Regions from separate parts of the Streptomyces sp. NPDC101151 genome, predicted to be linked through region 3. Evidence: riboswitches for the same ligand, from Rfam matches in the RefSeq annotation. Region 3 holds a riboswitch; each other region holds the start of a gene.
The links. Region 3 has a riboswitch for cobalamin ahead of metE (5-methyltetrahydropteroyltriglutamate--homocysteine S-methyltransferase). Riboswitches for the same ligand answer to the same signal wherever they lie in the genome.
Positions count from the first base shown of each region.

Region 1: another riboswitch for cobalamin. It lies ahead of ACIRU3_RS35520 (ribonucleoside-diphosphate reductase subunit alpha); the one in region 3 lies ahead of metE (5-methyltetrahydropteroyltriglutamate--homocysteine S-methyltransferase).
Region 2: another riboswitch for cobalamin. It lies ahead of ACIRU3_RS46790 (CbtB-domain containing protein); the one in region 3 lies ahead of metE (5-methyltetrahydropteroyltriglutamate--homocysteine S-methyltransferase).

Region 1 is NZ_JBIWPP010000028.1:84,973-90,790, reverse strand. It holds gene nagB (glucosamine-6-phosphate deaminase) at 1-363, shown strand, start outside; gene ACIRU3_RS35535 (GntR family transcriptional regulator) at 609-1,373, shown strand; gene ACIRU3_RS35530 (DUF3311 domain-containing protein) at 1,510-1,776, shown strand; gene mctP (monocarboxylate uptake permease MctP) at 1,773-3,383, shown strand; cobalamin riboswitch at 3,684-3,821, shown strand; gene ACIRU3_RS35520 (ribonucleoside-diphosphate reductase subunit alpha) at 3,947-5,818, shown strand, end outside.
Region 2 is NZ_JBIWPP010000084.1:504-6,321, forward strand. It holds partial or broken gene ACIRU3_RS46775 (acyl-CoA dehydrogenase family protein) at 1-121, shown strand, start outside; gene ACIRU3_RS46780 (enoyl-CoA hydratase/isomerase family protein) at 118-1,194, shown strand; partial or broken gene ACIRU3_RS46785 (NAD(P)-binding domain-containing protein) at 1,227-1,424, shown strand; cobalamin riboswitch at 1,552-1,701, shown strand; gene ACIRU3_RS46790 (CbtB-domain containing protein) at 1,738-1,956, shown strand; gene ACIRU3_RS46795 (CbtA family protein) at 1,978-2,730, shown strand; gene ACIRU3_RS46800 (hypothetical protein) at 2,879-3,229, shown strand; gene ACIRU3_RS46805 (phytanoyl-CoA dioxygenase family protein) at 3,427-4,200, opposite strand; gene ACIRU3_RS46810 (class I SAM-dependent methyltransferase) at 4,371-5,276, shown strand; gene ACIRU3_RS46815 (WD40 repeat domain-containing protein) at 5,400-5,818, shown strand, end outside.
Region 3 is NZ_JBIWPP010000014.1:5,584-11,401, forward strand. It holds gene metE (5-methyltetrahydropteroyltriglutamate--homocysteine S-methyltransferase) at 1-1,538, opposite strand, end outside; cobalamin riboswitch at 1,691-1,914, opposite strand; gene ACIRU3_RS24705 (3-hydroxybutyryl-CoA dehydrogenase) at 2,097-2,966, opposite strand; gene aceB (malate synthase A) at 2,963-4,561, opposite strand; gene aceA (isocitrate lyase) at 4,679-5,818, opposite strand, start outside.

The DNA.
Region 1 (5,818 bases), on a different contig from region 3:
AACGAGCCGTGCTCCTCGCTCGCCTCGCGCACCCGGATCAAGACGCTGACCGAACAGACCCGGATCGACAACGCGCGCTTCTTCGACGGCGACATCGAGCAGGTGCCGCACCACGTCATCACCCAGGGCATCGGCACCATCCTGGAGGCCCGGCACCTGGTGCTGCTGGCGACGGGCGAGGGCAAGGCGGACGCGGTCGCGGCGACCGTCGAGGGGCCGGTCGCGGCCGTCTGCCCGGCCTCCGCGCTCCAGCTGCACCCGCACGCCACGGTGGTCGTCGACGAGGCCGCCGCGTCCAAGCTCAAGCTGGCCGACTACTTCCGGCACACCTACGCGAACAAGCCGGACTGGCAGGGGATCTAGTCCGGGGCGCCGGCACCGCTCCGGCACCCGGGACAGGCACCGCTCGGGCGGTCGCGCCGCCGTAGGAGCGTCGCCACCGCACACCTCCCGCCCCCCTGGACTAGACCAACACCGGGTCCGACGGTATATAGAGGAGATCACGGAGCGTGCGGGTGGAGCCCTGAGGCGCGAAGCCGTGCCACGATGTGAGCCGTGACCGATGGGATGTCGGTCGCTTTCGGCATCAGGAGCCGGGAAGGCAGAGCATGAGCACCGACGTCGGCAGTGCGGAGAACGAGGCCGGGACGACGGTCCGTACCGCGCGCGTGCCCAAGTACTACCGCTTGAAGAAGCACCTGCTCGACATGACGGAGACGCAGGCGCCGGGCACGCCGGTCCCGCCCGAGCGCACACTGGCGGCCGAGTTCGACACCTCCCGCACCACCGTCCGCCAGGCCCTGCAGGAACTCGTCGTCGAGGGCCGGCTGGAGCGCATCCAGGGCAAGGGCACCTTCGTCGCCAAGCCGAAGGTCTCGCAGGCGCTGCAACTCACCTCGTACACGGAGGACATGCGCGCCCAGGGCCTGGAGCCCACCTCGCAGCTGCTGGACGTCGGCTACATCACCGCCGACGACCGGCTCGCCGAGCTGCTCGACATCACGGCCGGCGGGCGCGTGCTGCGCATCGAGCGGCTGCGCATGGCCAACGGCGAGCCGATGGCGATCGAGACCACCCACCTGTCGGCCAAGCGCTTCCCGGCCCTCAGACGCTCGCTGGTGAAGTACACGTCCCTGTACACGGCCCTCGCCGAGGTCTACGACGTCCATCTCGCCGAGGCCGAGGAGACCATCGAGACCTCGCTGGCCACCCCGCGCGAGGCCGGCCTGCTCGGCACCGACGTGGGCCTGCCGATGCTGATGCTCTCCCGTCACTCCCTGGACCGGGAGGGCAAGCCGGTGGAATGGGTGCGGTCCGTCTACCGGGGCGACCGGTACAAGTTCGTGGCACGGCTGAAGCGCCCGCAGGACTGACCGGAGTTCGGTTCTTCACGCCACAACCCCGAAATCGACATACCGATATACGGACGAGGTCTTCCGCTGCCCTGACACCGTCACCTAGATTGCCTGCGCATTACACAGATGATCAGCGAGGGGACGGAGCCATGGCATGTCCGAAACGCCTGAAGTGAGACCACCGGTCGTGACACCGGTCCGCGTGATCATCGGCCTGTGTCTCGTCGCGCCCTTCGTGGCGATGCTGTGGGTGGGCTCGTACGCCAAGAACGATCCCGCGTTCATCGGGATCCCGTTCTTCTACTGGTACCAGATGCTGTGGGTGCTGATCTCCACCGCGCTCACGGTGCTCGCGTACAAGCTGTGGCAGCGCGACCAGAGCGCCCGCAGGGCCACGCAGGACAGGGGGGCGGCGCAGTGAAGGACGGCGTCAACGGCGTCGCGCTCGGCGTCTTCATCTTCTTCTTCCTGGCCGTCACGGCCATGGGCTTCCTCGCCGCGCGCTGGCGCAGGGCCGACAACGAGCAGTCCCTGGACGAATGGGGCCTGGGCGGACGGTCGTTCGGCACCTGGGTCACCTGGTTCCTGCTCGGCGGCGACCTGTACACGGCGTACACCTTCGTCGCCGTACCGGCGGCGATCTACGCGGCGGGCGCGGCCGGCTTCTTCGCGGTGCCGTACACGATCCTGGTCTACCCGCTGATCTTCACGTTCCTGCCCCGCCTGTGGTCGGTCTCGCACCGCCACGGCTACATCACCACCTCGGACTTCGTGCGCGGCCGCTTCGGCTCGAAGGGGCTGTCGCTGGCGGTGGCGCTCACCGGCATCCTCGCGACGATGCCCTACATCGCGCTCCAGCTCGTCGGCATCCAGGCGGTGCTGGACGTGATGGGTGTCGGCGGCGGCGAGAACACCAACTGGTTCGTGAAGGACCTGCCGCTGCTCATCGCCTTCGGCGTGCTGGCGGCGTACACCTACTCGTCGGGGCTGCGCGCGCCCGCGCTGATCGCGTTCGTGAAGGACACGCTGATCTACATCGTCATCGCGGTGGCGATCATCTACATCCCGATCAAGCTGGGCGGGTTCGACGACATCTTCGCCAAGGCGGGCGACAAGTTCACCGCGGCGGGTGCGGGCGGTCTCGTACCGGCCCCCGCGGGCCAGTGGACGTACGCCACGCTGGCGCTCGGCTCGGCGCTCGCGCTGTTCATGTACCCGCACTCGATCACCGCGACGCTGTCGTCCAGGAGCCGTGAGGTGATCCGGCGCAACACCACGATCCTGCCGCTGTATTCGCTGATGCTGGGCCTGCTCGCGCTGCTCGGCTTCATGGCGATCGCGGCCGGGGTGAAGGTCACCAACGGGCAGCTGGCGATTCCGCAGCTGTTCGAGGACATGTTCCCGGACTGGTTCGCGGGCGTGGCCTTCGCGGCGATCGGCATCGGCGCCCTGGTGCCCGCGGCCATCATGTCCATCGCGGCGGCGAACCTCTTCACCCGCAACATCTACAAGGACTTCATCCGGCCCGACGCCACGCCCGAGCAGGAGACCCGGGTCTCCAAGCTGGTGTCGCTGCTGGTGAAGGTGGGTGCGCTGGTCTTCGTCCTGACGATGGACAAGACGGTCGCCATCAACTTCCAGCTGCTGGGCGGCATCTGGATCCTGCAGACCTTCCCGGCCCTGGTCGGTGGCCTGTTCACCCGGTGGTTCCACCGCTGGGCGCTGCTCGCCGGCTGGGCGGTCGGAATGATCTACGGCACGTTCGCCGCGTACGGGGTGGCCTCGCCGACCCAGAAGCACTTCGGCGGCTCCGCGAAGGAGATCCCGGGCATCGGTGAGATCGGTTACATCGGTCTCACGGCCTTCGTGCTGAACGTCGTCGTCACGGTGGTCCTGACCTTCGTCCTGAAGGCCGTGAAGGCCCCCGAGGGCCTCGACGAGACCAGGCCGGAGGACTACACGGCGGACGCCGGCGACGCGGGCGTCGAGGTGGAGCTTCCGCCGGCCACGGCAGGCGCCGGTCACTGAACCGCGCCCGAGGGGCACGGGCAACCCCACGCACCCCGCAGCGGGCCGCCGAGCACCACGGCGGCCCGCTGTTCGTGCCCGCCCGCCGTGGGGCCGCCGTCCGCCCAGCGCCCGATGCGCAGCGCCCCACCGCATCGGCGCCCGGAGGAGCCACGAACACCTCGGCCCCGTTCGCACACGCGCGCGGAACCGGAACCCCGTCCCCCACCTGGACGCCGTCCGGATCCCCACCTACGAGTTGACACTCTGAAGCCGCCGCAACACGCAACAGACACAACATCTGGGGGTGACACCACAGCCCGGCACTAGATGTATGCTCGTCCTCGCTGTCGTCGCAGGGGAATCCGGTGCGAATCCGGAACTGTCCCGCAACGGTGTACTTGCGTGTATCCGCACGCCTGTTCAGTCCGAGGACCTGCCGGCAGCGCGCGCCCGGCCGTCCGGTCCGGGTGCCTCCAGACGTCCGGGCTTCGTGGAGTGGGCCGGTGGACGCGACGCCGTGCGCGCTCGTGCTGCCCCCTGCCCTCCGCCAGGCCCCCGTGCCGAGCGAGGGAGAGCCCCACGTGACCATCGCGCCAGCCGAACCGGCTTCAGCCATCCAGGCGACGCAAGCCCCGGTGGACACCGACGGTCCCGGTGCCGCGCTGCTGCGGACCCTGACCGAGCTGACCGCCGACCTCCCCGACGCCGACCCCGGCCGCGTCGCCGCGGCCGCGCTGCGGGGCCGCTCCGCCCGGGCGGACGAGGCGGAGTTGCGCGAGCTGGCCACGGAGGCGGCCGCCGGCCTCATCTCCGAGGACCCCGCCTACTCCCGGCTGGCCGCCCGGCTGCTGACCGTCTCCATCCGCGCCGAGGCCGCCTCGCAGGGCGTCACGTCCTTCACCGAGTCCGTCGCCGTGGGGCACCGCGAGGGCCTGGTGGCCGACCGCACGGCGGAGTTCGTGCGGCTGCACGCCGAGCGTCTGGACGCGCTGGTCGACCGGACCGCCGACGACCGCTTCGGCTACTTCGGCCTGCGCACCCTGCACAGCCGCTACCTGCTGCGGCACCCCATCACCCGCAAGGTGATCGAGACGCCCCAGCACTTCATGCTGCGCGTCGCCGCGGGCCTCGCCGAGGACGACACGGCCCGCTCCGTGGACGAGGTCTCGGCGCTGTACGGGCTCATGAGCCGCCTCGACTACCTGCCTTCCTCCCCCACCCTCTTCAACTCCGGCACGCGGCACCCCCAGATGTCGTCCTGCTACCTCCTCGACTCCCCGCTGGACGAGCTGGACTCCATCTACGACCGCTACCACCAGGTCGCCCGCCTCTCCAAGCACGCCGGCGGCATCGGTCTGTCGTACTCCCGGATCCGCAGCCGCGGTTCGCTGATCCGCGGCACCAACGGGCACTCCAACGGCATCGTCCCGTTCCTGAAGACCCTGGACGCCTCGGTCGCCGCGGTGAACCAGGGCGGCCGACGCAAGGGCGCCGCAGCGGTGTACCTGGAGACCTGGCACTCCGACATCGAGGAGTTCCTGGAGCTGCGCGACAACACCGGTGAGGACGCCCGCCGTACGCACAACCTCAACCTGGCCCACTGGATCCCCGACGAGTTCATGCGCCGGGTCAACGCCGACGAGCAGTGGTCGCTGTTCTCCCCGGCGGACGTGCCGGAGCTGGTCGACCTGTGGGGCGCGGAGTTCGACGCCGCCTACCGCAAGGCGGAGGCGGACGGGCTGGCCAAGAGGACCATCCCGGCCCGCGACCTGTACGGCCGCATGATGCGCACCCTCGCGCAGACCGGCAACGGCTGGATGACCTTCAAGGACGCCTCCAACCGCACCGCCAACCAGACGGCCGAGCCCGGCCATGTCGTCCACTCCTCCAACCTCTGCACGGAGATCCTGGAGGTCACGGACGACGGGGAGACCGCGGTCTGCAACCTGGGGTCGGTCAACCTCGGCGCCTTCGTGAGCAACGGGGACATCGACTGGGAGCGCCTCGACGAGACGGTCCGCACGGCCGTCGCCTTCCTCGACCGCGTGGTCGACATCAACTTCTACCCGACCGAGCAGGCGGGCCGCTCCAACGCCAAGTGGCGCCCGGTGGGCCTGGGTGCGATGGGCCTGCAGGACGTCTTCTTCAAGCTGCGTCTGCCCTTCGACTCCCCCGAGGCCAGGGCCCTGTCCACCCGGATCGCCGAGCGCATCATGCTCGCCGCGTACGAGGCCTCCGCCGACCTGGCCGAGCGCAACGGCCCGCTGCCGGCCTGGGAGAAGACCCGGACGGCCAAGGGTGTCCTGCACCCGGACCACTTCGACACCGAGCTGAACTGGCCTGAGCGCTGGGCGGCCCTGCGCGAGCGGATCGCCGCGGTCGGCATGCGCAACTCGCTGCTGCTCGCGATCGCCCCGACCGCGACCATCGCCTCCATCGCGGGCGTGTACGAG
Region 2 (5,818 bases), on a different contig from region 3:
CCTCAGCGAGTGCGGCATCGAGAACATCGTCCGTGACCTGCGCGTCCACCGGATCCTGGAAGGAACCAACGAGATCATGCGTGTCATCGTGGCCCGCGGCCTGACGGAGGCGTTCGGATGAGCGGCACCGAGGCCCCCGTCCTGCTGCACACCGCGGGACGGGCCGCCCACATCACCCTCAACCGCCCCAAGGCCCTCAACGCCCTCAACCACGAGATGGTGCGCCGCATCGACGCGGCCCTGACCACGTGGGAACACGACCCTTCCGTGGAGACCGTGGTCATCACCGGCGCGGGGGAGCGCGGCCTGTGCGCGGGCGGTGACATCCGCGCCGTCCACGACGACGCCCGCAACGGCGACGGCACCGCCTCCGCCGCGTTCTGGCGCGACGAGTACCACCTCAACGCCCGCATCGCCCGTTACCCCAAGCCGTACGTCGCCGTCATGGACGGCATCGTCATGGGCGGCGGTGTCGGCGTCTCCGCGCACGGCAGCGTCCGGGTCGTCACCGAGCGGTCCAGGATCGCCATGCCCGAGACCGGCATCGGCTTCGTCCCCGACGTCGGCGGCACGCATCTCCTCGCCCTCGCGCCGGGAGAACTGGGCACCCACCTCGCGCTGAACGGCACCCAGATCGGCGCAGCCGACGCCCTGCTGTGCGGCCTGGCCGACCACTACGTACCGTCCACGTCCCTCCGGCACCTCGTCGACGACCTCGCCGACCTGCCCGTACGAGACGTCCTGGCACGCCATGTGCGGCCCTCGCCGCCGGGCGAGTTGGCCGGACGGCGCGAGTGGATCGACACCTGCTACGCCGCCGACACGGTCGAGGAGATCATCCACCGGCTGCTCGCCCAGGGCGGCCCCGACGCGAAGGAGGCGGCCGAAACCCTGCTCGCCAAGTCGCCCACCTCGCTCAAGGTCACCCTCGTCGCCATGCGCCGCGCTCGGCGCCTCGGCCCGCTGGAGCGGGTCCTCGACCAGGAGTACCGCGTCTCCTGCGCGACCCTGAGCACAGCCGACCTGGTGGAGGGCATCCGCGCCCAGGTCATCGACAAGGACCGCAACCCGCACTGGTCCCCGGCCAGGCTCGCCGAGGTCACCGACGCCGACGTCGAACGCTTCTTCGCCCCCCTCGGCGACCGGGAGCTGGGGCTCGCCGGACCCGACGCCGCCACGGAGGTGGCCTGGTGAGCCGCACCATCGCCGTCATCGGACTCGGTCACATGGGCGGCCCCATGGCCGCCAACCTGGTCAAGGCCGTCCACCGGGTACCCGGCCACGACCTCGTGCCCGACGCCCTCGACACCGCGGCCACGGCCGGTGCCGAACCGGCCGGATGCGCGTCCGCCGCCGTGGCGGGCGCCGACGTGGTCGTCAGCATGCTCCCCGCGGGCCGCCACGTCCTCGACCTCTACGACGACAGGAGGGCGTGGGCGCCTTCGTCGACAAGCGACCGCCGGAATTCCGCCACCGCTGACCCGCTGGTCACCGGTCCGTCCACCTGGCGTGCCGGCTGGATGCCGCCAGGTGGACGCGGTCTTGGCCGGGCAGGCGGCACGCGGTACGGTCGGTGCGATATTGACGACGGCGAGACGGAAGCCGGTGGGAATCCGGCACGGTCGCGCCACTGTGTGCGAGACACCTTGGAAGAAGGGGTGTTTCGTGAGTCAGACCCGTGGCCGTCGTCCTGTGCACCACCGAGATGGGACGCGAACTCCCAGAGGAGGTCCTGCCATGGCGCAGACCGTCGCTCCGCCGACAGCCACTCCCGTTGTTCCCGCCACGCTGCCGCTGAAGGCGATAGCGCCGTGGGCGGTCTTCTTCGGCATCCTGATGCTGGTTCTGCTGTACTTCGTCGGCGCCGAGCAGGGCGCCACCTCCGTGTTCAGCGGCACGGACGTCCATGAGTGGGTGCACGACGCCCGTCACCTGCTCGGCTTCCCCTGCCACTGACGCGAGGGACGCCGCACTCTCATGAACTCCGCAACGGTAAGAAACCTCCTCGTGCGGGGCATGCTCGCCGGTCTGGCCGCCGGTGTGCTCGCTCTCGTCGTCGCCTACCTCCTCGGTGAGCCGAGCGTGGACAGGGCGATCGGCTTCGAGGACGCCCACTCCCACGAGCACGAGATGGAAGTCGTCTCCCGCTCCCTGCAGTCCACCGCCGGTCTGGCCACCGGTGTCCTCGTCTACGGGGTCGCCTTCGGTGGCATCGCGGCGCTCGCGTACTGCTTCGCGCTGGGCCGGGTGGGCCGCTTCAGCCCGCGGGCGACCGCGCTGCTGCTGTCGGTCTGTGCCCTGGTGGCCGTGTACGTGGTGCCGTTCCTGAAGTACCCGGCCAATCCGCCGTCGGTCGGTGACCCGGACACCATCGGCAGGCGGACCACGCTGTATTTCCTGATGATGCTGCTCAGCGTGCTCCTGGCGATTGCCGCCACCATGGTGGGCAAGCGCCTCGCGCCCTCGCTGGGCGCCTGGTGGGCGACGGTGGCCGCGGTGGCGGCGTTCGTCGTCGTGATCGGGGTGGCGTATGAGTTCCTGCCGGTCGTCGACGAGGTGCCGAAGGACTTCCCGGCCGCTCTGCTGTGGCGGTTCCGGCTCTCGGCGCTGGCCATCCAGACCGTTCTGTGGGGCGGTTTCGGTCTGCTCTTCGGCGAGTTGGCCGAACGCCTGCTGAACCCGAAGCCCGCGAACGCCGCGAGTGGACAGACGATTCCGGCCGCACACTGAATCCTTCAGGACACGACAGGGCCCCTCGGAACCATCCGGGGGCCCTCTCGCGTTCCCCGGACACCGACTCCCACCCCATCACAGGCAGGACACGGAGAACCTGCGTGCTGGGCGTGGATCAAACCCGGGCGAGGAGCGGAGGACCAGAGTGGCCAGACACCTTCAGCCGCGCCACATCATCCTCGGTGGCCGCGAGGCTGTGGCCCTCACGCCGGAGGAGTATGAGCAACTCGTCGCCAGCCGACGCCAGATCGGCGGCCAGAGCGCTCGCGTGCGCGTGCTCGCCCAGCAGGCGAAGCGGACCGAACAGCTCCTGCAGGACCTGGAGACGCTGATAGCCGCCCCGGCGGACGGCTGCCGCGAGCAGGCCGGGACGGCACCGACGGCGTCATCGCGGTCGTGCCCCGGCGAGGAGACCACGGAGCGGAACGCCGGCCCCGACTGTCTGCGCTGCGCCATAGCGGCGCTGCTGCGTCGTCACCGGGACCTGCCGTCCTGAACGGCGGTGCGGCCTCGGTCGACGCCCCGGAGATACGCCCGACTGTGCCCCGCGTCCACCGGATGCAGGGCACACAGGGCACACCCGTGCACTTCGGGTCGCACATGCGGTCGAAGCCCTTGTCCTTGTCGTTCGGGATGGCGCTGCTGGAGCCGTCGGACTCGCCGCTGCCCTGACCGGACGAGCGTCCGCCGGGGTCAGTCCGCACCGAGGGACAGACCCCGGCGGATCGCCTCCTCCACCGGCGAGCGGCTCGCGCCCGGGCGGTCCGGGTCGTACGGCAGCGCCGGGGACAGCGGCGGCTGCGCCATGAAACGGGGACGTGTGCCGTGGTGCGGCTGGGCCGCGTGCACCAGGAACGGATGGCAGAGGTACACATCGCCGGGACGGCCCGTGGCATGGGCGAGCGGCCGGTGCGAGGAGGCGTCGGCCACCCGAGGGCCCAGCTCGAGGAAGGAGGCGCCCTCCTCGCCGTACGGCTGGAGGATCCGGGGCACGTCCAGGTGGGAGCCGACCCGGATCCGTGTCGGGGCGTCGGCCACGGTGACCTCGCTGAACAGGAACAGCATCAACAGGGCGCGGTCCCGGGAGCGCAGGTTCGTGTGGTAGTGGGCCGCGCCGTCGGGCAGGTAACTGCCTTCGATGTGCCAGCCCGTGTCGCCGGGCTCGTCGGAGTGCGGGAAACGCAGGGGGAAGGTGCCCAGCGAGTAGCGCGGCTCCCACCGTCCGGGGCCGACGAGCGCGTCGAACGCCGTATGCAGCGCAGGGGAGTTGGCCGCCGCCGCGAACGGCCCCTGCGCCATTCCGCCGACCCGCACCACCGGATCCTGCCAGGTGCCCGGGTCTTGCGGGTCGTAGCCCGTCTCCCGCCACAGCAGCCGCGCGCAGTCCTCCGCGACCCGGGGCGGGAAGGCGCCCTCGATCCGCACGAAGCCGTCGGTCAGGAATCGCTCGACCAGTCCGTCGTCCATCGAGCCATCGTCGGTGATCGGCCGGCCGTACGGCATGTGGTTTTCTGCCGCCCGCCCTTTTGCCGTCCCTCACGATTCCGTCGCTCGTCTTTGCCGTACCGGCAATACGGCTGGCCCCCGGCCGGTGTGCCGTCGCACGCTGGCCGCACACCGAGGAGAGGCTGGCCACCATGGCGCACGACCACCACGCATCAGAGCACCGGCACGCGCACGGACATGGACACGGACATGACACCGACATCGACTGGAGTGAGATGGGCCCTTTGCTGGAGGCCCATGCGGAACTGTTCACCCCCGTCTACGAGCGGGCCATGGCCTGGCTGGCGAAGGAGGTGACCGAGCCGGGGCTGATCGTCGACGCGGGCAGCGGTCCCGGTGTCGTCTCCTGCCTGTTCGCCGAGGCCTTCCCCGGCGCGCGGGTCGTGGCCGTCGACGGGACCGAGCCGTTGCTGGAGCGAGCCCGCGCCCGCGCCGCGCGGCAGGGCGTGACCGACCGGTTCGACACCCTCGCCGGTGAACTGCCCGGCGTGCTGGACGAGTTGGACTATCCGGCCGATCTGCTGTGGGCCAGCCGCAGCCTGCACCATCTCGGCGACCAGCGCGCCGCACTCGCCGCGTTCGCCGCCCGGCTCGCCCCCGGCGGCACCCTGGCCCTCCTCGAAGGCGGCCTCCCCTCCCGCTTCCTGCCCCGTGACATCGGCATCGGGCGCCCCGGACTCCAGGCACGGCTGGACGTGGTGCAGGAGGAGTGGTTCGCGCGGATGCGCGCGGACCTGCCCGGCTCGGTCACCGAGACCGAGGACTGGGCGGCCCTGCTGACCTCCGCAGGTCTGAAGCACACCCGCACCCGCAGCTTCCTGCTCGACCTGCCCGCCCCGGCGACCGACCGGGCCCGCGACTACGTCGGGGCCGTCCTGTCCCGGCTGCGCGACGCGGGCACCGACGACATGGACGCCGAGGACCGGGCCACCCTGGACCGGCTCCTCGACCCGGCCGACCCGGCGAGCGTGCACCGCAGGCCCGACGTGTTCCTGCTGGGTGCGTACACCGTGCACACGGCGGTGCGCCCGGTCTAGCGGTGCGCCGGGTCTGGCGGTGTGCCCGGTCTGGCGGTGCGCCGGGTCTGGCGGTGCGCCGGGTCTGGCGGTGTGCCGGGTCTGGCGGTGTGCCGGGTCTGGCGGTGTGCCGGGTCTGGCGGTGTGCCGGGTCTGGCGGTGTGCCGGGTCTGGCGGTGCGCCGATCCAGGCGACCTGCTCCGACTGGCGCACGCTGAGGAGCAGACGCGCACCCCCGTCCTGGGCACCGTCGCGCTGCACGGGCTCGTCGGCGGGGCGTGGCGGCAGAAGGCGGTGACCCGGGGCGCCTTCGACCGGCAGGGCAGGCCCGTGCGGCCCGGGCCGGCGCCGACGGAGGAACGCATGGCCCTCGATCCGTCCGGCCGCCTCGCCCTGAGATCCGACGGGACGCTCGTCGCCACCTCGACGGGCGGGCGGCGCAAGGGAGTCGCGGGGGTGAAAGGGGAGGACCACCTGGTGGCGGGCGCCTTCAGCCCCGGCGGACGGTGTGCCGCCGTCGCCGACTTCCGGGGCCGGGTCACCCTGTGGGACGCGCGCACGTG
Region 3 (5,818 bases):
AGCTGTTCGGCGAAGTACTGGACCATGTCGTTGCGTTCGGCCTCGCCGTGCACCAGGACGTCCAGGCCGGCCTTCTCCTGGAAGGCGATCACCTCCTGGATCTCCGCCCTGATCCGCTCCTCGTAGCCGGCCGTGTCGATCCGGCCCGCACGCAGGTCGGCACGGGCGGTGCGCAGCTCGCCTGTCTGCGGGAAGGAGCCGATGGTGGTCGTGGGCAGCAACGGCAGGCCGAGGTGGGAGCGCTGGGCGGCGGCCCGCTCGGGGTACGACTGGGAACGGCGGGCGTCCGTATCGGTGACGGCGGCGCCGCGGGCGCGGACGGCCGGATCGCTCGTGATGGGCGAGCCTGCCCGGGAGGCGAGGTCGGCGCGGTTGGCGGACAGTTCGGCGGCGATGGCGTCCGGGCCGCGGGTCAGCCCGCGGGCCAGCGTGACGATCTCGGTGGTCTTCTGCCGGGCGAAGGCGAGCCAGCGCCGGATCTGTGGCTCGATGTCCCGCTCCGCCGAGGCGTCGAGGGGGACGTGCAGGAGGGAGCAGGAGGCCGACACGTCCACCCGGTCTGCCAGGCCGAGGAGGGTGCCGAGCGTGGCGAGGGACTTCTCCAGGTCGTTGACCCAGATGTTGCGGCCGTTGACGACACCGGCGACCAGGCGCTTGCCCGCCAGCCCGCCGATGGCCGCGAGCGCGTCCAGGTTGGCGGCGGCCGACTCGGTGAAGTCGAGGGCGAGGCCGTCGACCGGGGCCTTGGCGAGTACCGGCAGGGCGTCGCCGAGGCGGTCGAAGTAGGAGGCGACGAGCAGCTTCGGCCGGTCCGTGAGGGCACCGAGGTCGCGGTAGGCGCGGGCTGCCGCGTTCAGCTCGGCCGGTGTCCGGTCCTGGACGAGCGCGGGCTCGTCCAGCTGCACCCACTCCGCGCCTGCCGCGCGCAGGTCGGTGAGGACCTCGGCGTACACCGGAAGCAGTCGGTCGAGCAGGGTGAGCGGGTCGAAGTCCGCGGGCACGCCGGGCGCGGGCTTGGCGAGGAGAAGGTACGTGACGGGACCGACGAGCACGGGCCGCGCGGTCAGGCCGAGCGCGAGGGCCTCCTGCAACTCCGCGACCTGCTTGGCCGAGTTGCCCGAGAAGACCGTGTCCGGACCCAGTTCGGGCACGAGATAGTGGTAATTGGTGTCGAACCACTTGGTCATCTCGAGCGGCGCCGCGTCCTGCGTGCCGCGCGCCATGGCGAAGTACCCGGCCAGCGGGTCGGCGGTGACGGCCTCCCGGTGGCGTGCGGGGATCGCGCCGACCATGACGGTGGTGTCGAGCACGTGGTCGTAGTACGAGAAGTCGCCGGTCGGCACTTCGCCGATGCCGGCGTCCGCGAGCTGCCGCCAGTTCGTACGGCGCACTTCGGTGGCGGTGGCGCCCAGGGCGGCGGCGGTGACGCGGCCCTTCCAGTAGCCCTCGATCGCCTTCTTCAGTTCCCGGCTCTGTCCCTGGCGGGGGTAGCCGTACACGGTGGCCCGTGCTGCCGCGGCTGCGGGCTTGGTGGTCACGGAGATCTCCTTCGCGAGATTGATCCCTGAGATCCCGGGGACGGGACGAGAGCGCGAAGGGGTGACGGACCGGACGGCAGCGACCGGTGGCCGTCCGTGCGGTGTGTTCGCCGACCCGCCCTCGGGGTCACCGGGATGTCCGCGTACGAGTGCTTCGCACACGGGCAGATGGCAGGTCTTCGGACTCGCGGGCACGTCCTCACCGAGGAGGACACCTACTGGCCGTCGCTTCCCAGGCCCGGTACGTCGGGCCCAGTGCGTATGACGGCGGTCGTTCTCGCTCACCGCTGCGGGGCAGTCCCGGATTCCCACCGGGTTCCCTCTTACGACGCGTCCCGTCTGGCGGACGGGGCGAACCAGCTGCACCGGCAAGCCTAGACGGTGGCGCGAGCGGCCGGAGTCCCACTCCACCATTCGGACGGTGGGATGGACGACGGGCACGGACGGCCGGACGGGAGGCGTCGCCTGTGCGCCCCCGCCCTTCCCCTGCGTCCACCCGCCGGTTCCCTCGGCCGGCGGGTGCGGTCCGGGCCCCTCAGCCCAGTGGTGCCAGGCTGCTCAGTCCTGGCCGTACACGTGGAACCCGCGGCCGGTCTTACGGCCCAGCAGTCCCGCCTCGACCATCCGCTGGAGCAGCGGGGGAGGGGCGTGGAGGGGTTCCCGGAACTCGTCGTAGAGCGACTCGGCGATCGAGGCGACGGTGTCCAGCCCGATCAGGTCCGCGAGCCGGAGCGGCCCCATGGGGTGGGCGCACCCCAGCTCCATGCCGGTGTCGATGTCGGCGGCCGTGGCGAAGCCGGACTCCGCCATGCGGACGGCCGCCAGAAGGTACGGGATGAGCAGCGCGTTGACGACGAAGCCCGCTCGGTCCCGGGAGTGGACGACCGTCTTGCCGAGCGTGCGTGCGGCGAAGTCCTCGACGGCGGCCAGGGTCTCCGGTGCCGTGTGCAGCGAGGACACGACCTCGACCAGCGGCAGTACGGGCACCGGGTTGAAGAAGTGCAGTCCCACGACCCGGTCGGCGCGACCGGTGGCCATTCCGAGGCGCATGACGGGGAGCGAGGAGGTGTTCGTGGCGAGAACGGCCGCCGGGTCCTCGACGATCTTGTCGAGGGCGGCGAACACCTCGGTCTTGGCCTCCGCGTTCTCGATGACGGCCTCGACGACCAGCTCCCGGTCCGCCAGGTCCTCCAGATCGCCGGTGAACACCAGGCGGGCGAGGGCGTCCTGCGCGGCGGCCGGCTCCAGCTTGCCCCGCTGCACCGCACGCTCCAGCGAGGAGGCCACACGCCCCCGTGCCGCGAGGGCGGCCGTGGCGTCGGCCTCGCAGACCACCGTGTCCAGCCCGGCCCGTGCGCACACCTCGGCGATGCCCGCGCCCATCTGGCCGCCGCCGACCACTCCGACGCGCCGGATGCCGCCGCTCATGACCGGGTCTCCGTCCGGCGCACGAGGTGGCGGGCATAGGCGTCCGGCGTGAAGAAGAGCGGCAACTCACCGGTCAGTGCAGTGTGTTCGAAGAGGTCACGGATCTCGTCGACCGGCGCCCACGGGTACTCGGCGCCGAGAGCGACGAGTTCCTCGTCGAGCATCCCGAGGACCGTGTCCCGGTCGATCACGCGGTGCCGCAGCCACTGCCAGATCTGCACCCGGGCGATCTCGGCCGTGGCCGCGTCCTCCATGAGGCCGTTCAGCGCGACGGCGCCCTGCCCGCGCAGCCAGGCGGCGAAGTAGCGCAGGGCGACCGCGATGTTCGTCCGCACGCCCTCTGCCGTGGGCGGTCCGCTGATGCGGCGCACGGACAGCAGGTCCGCGGCCGTCACCGCCACGTCGTCCCGGGTGCGGTCGAGCTGGTGCGGCCGGTCGCCGAGGACGGAGTCGAAGACCTCGCGGCAGACGGGCACGAGCCCGGGGTGGGCGACCCAGGAGCCGTCGAAGCCGTCTTCGGCCTCGCGCTCCTTGTCCAGTCGGACCTTGGCGAGCGCCGCCTCGTGGGCGGCCGGGTCCTTGCTGGGCACCTGGGCGGCCATGCCGCCGATGGCGTGGGCGCCGCGTCGGTGGCAGGTGCGCACGAGCAGTTCGGTGTAGGAGCGCATGAAGGGGGCGGTCATCGTGACCTTCGCACGGTCGGGCAGCAGGAAGTCGGTGCGGTGGCCGAAGGTCTTGATCAGGCTGAAGAGGTAGTCCCAGCGGCCCGCGTTGAGGCCGGAGCTGTGCTCGCGCAGCTCGTAGAGGATCTCCTCCATCTCGAACGCGGCGGTGATCGTCTCGATGAGGACCGTGGCGCGGATCGTGCCGTGGGGGATGCCGAGCAGTTCCTGGGCGGCGACGAAGACGTCGTTCCACAGGCGGGCCTCGTAGCGGTTCTCCAGCTTGGGGAGGTAGAAGTACGGGCCGTGCCCGGCGTCGATCTGGCGCTGCGCGCAGTGGAAGAAGTACAGGCCGAAGTCGACGAGCGCGGCGGGCACCGGACGGCCGTCGAACTCCAGGTGTTCTTCGTCGAGATGCCAGCCGCGTGGCCGTACGACGATGGTGGCGAGCTGATCCCGGTCGGCGAGTCGGTATTCCTTGCCGTCGTCGGCGGTGAAGTCGATGCACCGCTCGATGGCGTCCAGCAGGTTGAGCTGGCCGCCGATCACGTTGTTCCAGGTGGGAGCGGTGGCGTCCTCGAAGTCGGCCATCCACACACGGGCACCGGAGTTGAGGGCGTTGACCGTCATGCGGCGGTCCGGAGGGCCGGTGATCTCCACGCGGCGGTCGGTCAGGCCGGGGGCGGGCGGTGCGACACGCCAGGAGGGGTCGGCGCGGACGGCGGCGGTGACCATCGGGAAGTCGAGCGGGGACCCACTGGCCAGGCGCAGGACCTGGCGCCGGCGTTCCTTCATCAGGTCCTGGCGGCGCCGGGCGAAGGCCGAGGCCAGCTGACCGACGAAGTCCAGGGCGGCGGGCGTGAGGATCTCGTCGTGACGGTCGCCCAGGGGAGCGAGGATGCGGACGTGGCGGGTCGGAGCACTGGTGGGCATCGGTTCTCCTGCGGAAGGAAGGGGGAACGGGGGTCGGACGGGGACGGTCGTACGACCCCCGTTCGGCTGGGGCGGACCGGACGGGCTGGACGGGCCCGACGGGCCGAACGGGTGCGCCTAGTGGAACTGCTCTTCCTCGGTGGAGCCGGCCAGCGCGGTGGTGGAGGAGGCGGGGTTGACGGCGGTGGAGACGAGGTCGAAGTAGCCGGTGCCGACCTCGCGCTGGTGCTTGACGGCCGTGAAGCCGTGGGCCTGCGCGGCGAACTCCTTCTCCTGCAGGTCGACGTAGGCGGTCATGCCGTGCTCGGCGTAGCCGCGGGCGAGGTCGAACATGCCGTGGTTGAGGGAGTGGAATCCGGCCAGCGTGATGAACTGGAACTTGTAGCCCATCGCGCCCAGTTCGCGCTGGAACTTGGCGATCTGGTCGTCCTCCAGTGCCGCCTTCCAGTTGAAGGACGGCGAGCAGTTGTAGGCGAGCATCTGGTCCGGGTACCGGGCATGGATGGCCTCGGCGAACTCGCGGGCCTGCGCCAGGTCGGGGGTGCCGGTCTCGACCCAGATCAGGTCGGCGTACGGGGCGTAGGCGAGCCCGCGGGCGATGACCGGGGCCATGCCGTTGCGTACGCGGTAGAAGCCCTCGGCGGTGCGCTCGCCGGTGACGAACTCGGCGTCGCGCTCGTCGACGTCGCTGGTCAGCAGGTTGGCGGCCAGGGCGTCGGTGCGGGCGACGATGACCGTGGGCGTGTCGGCGATGTCGGCGGCGAGCCGGGCCGCGTTCAGGGTGCGGATGTGCTGCGAGGTCGGTACCAGGACCTTGCCGCCGAGGTGGCCGCACTTCTTCTCGGAGGCGAGCTGGTCCTCGTAGTGGATGCCGGCCGCGCCGGCCGCGATCATCCCCTTGGTCAGCTCGAAGGCGTTCAGCGGGCCGCCGAAGCCGGCCTCCGCGTCGGCGACGATCGGGGCGAGCCAGTCGGTCGTGTCGCCGGCGTTCTCGGCGGTGGCGATCTGGTCGGCGCGCAGCAGCGCGTTGTTGATCCGACGGACCACCTGCGGCACCGAGTTGGCGGGGTACAGGCTCTGGTCGGGGTAGGTGTGTCCGGCCTGGTTGGCGTCGGCGGCGACCTGCCAGCCGGACAGGTAGATCGCCTGGAGCCCGGCCTTCACCTGCTGCACGGCCTGACCGCCGGTGAGGGCTCCGAGCGCGTGGACGTAGTCCAGGTCGTGCAGCTGCCGCCACAGGCGCTCGGCGCCGCGCCG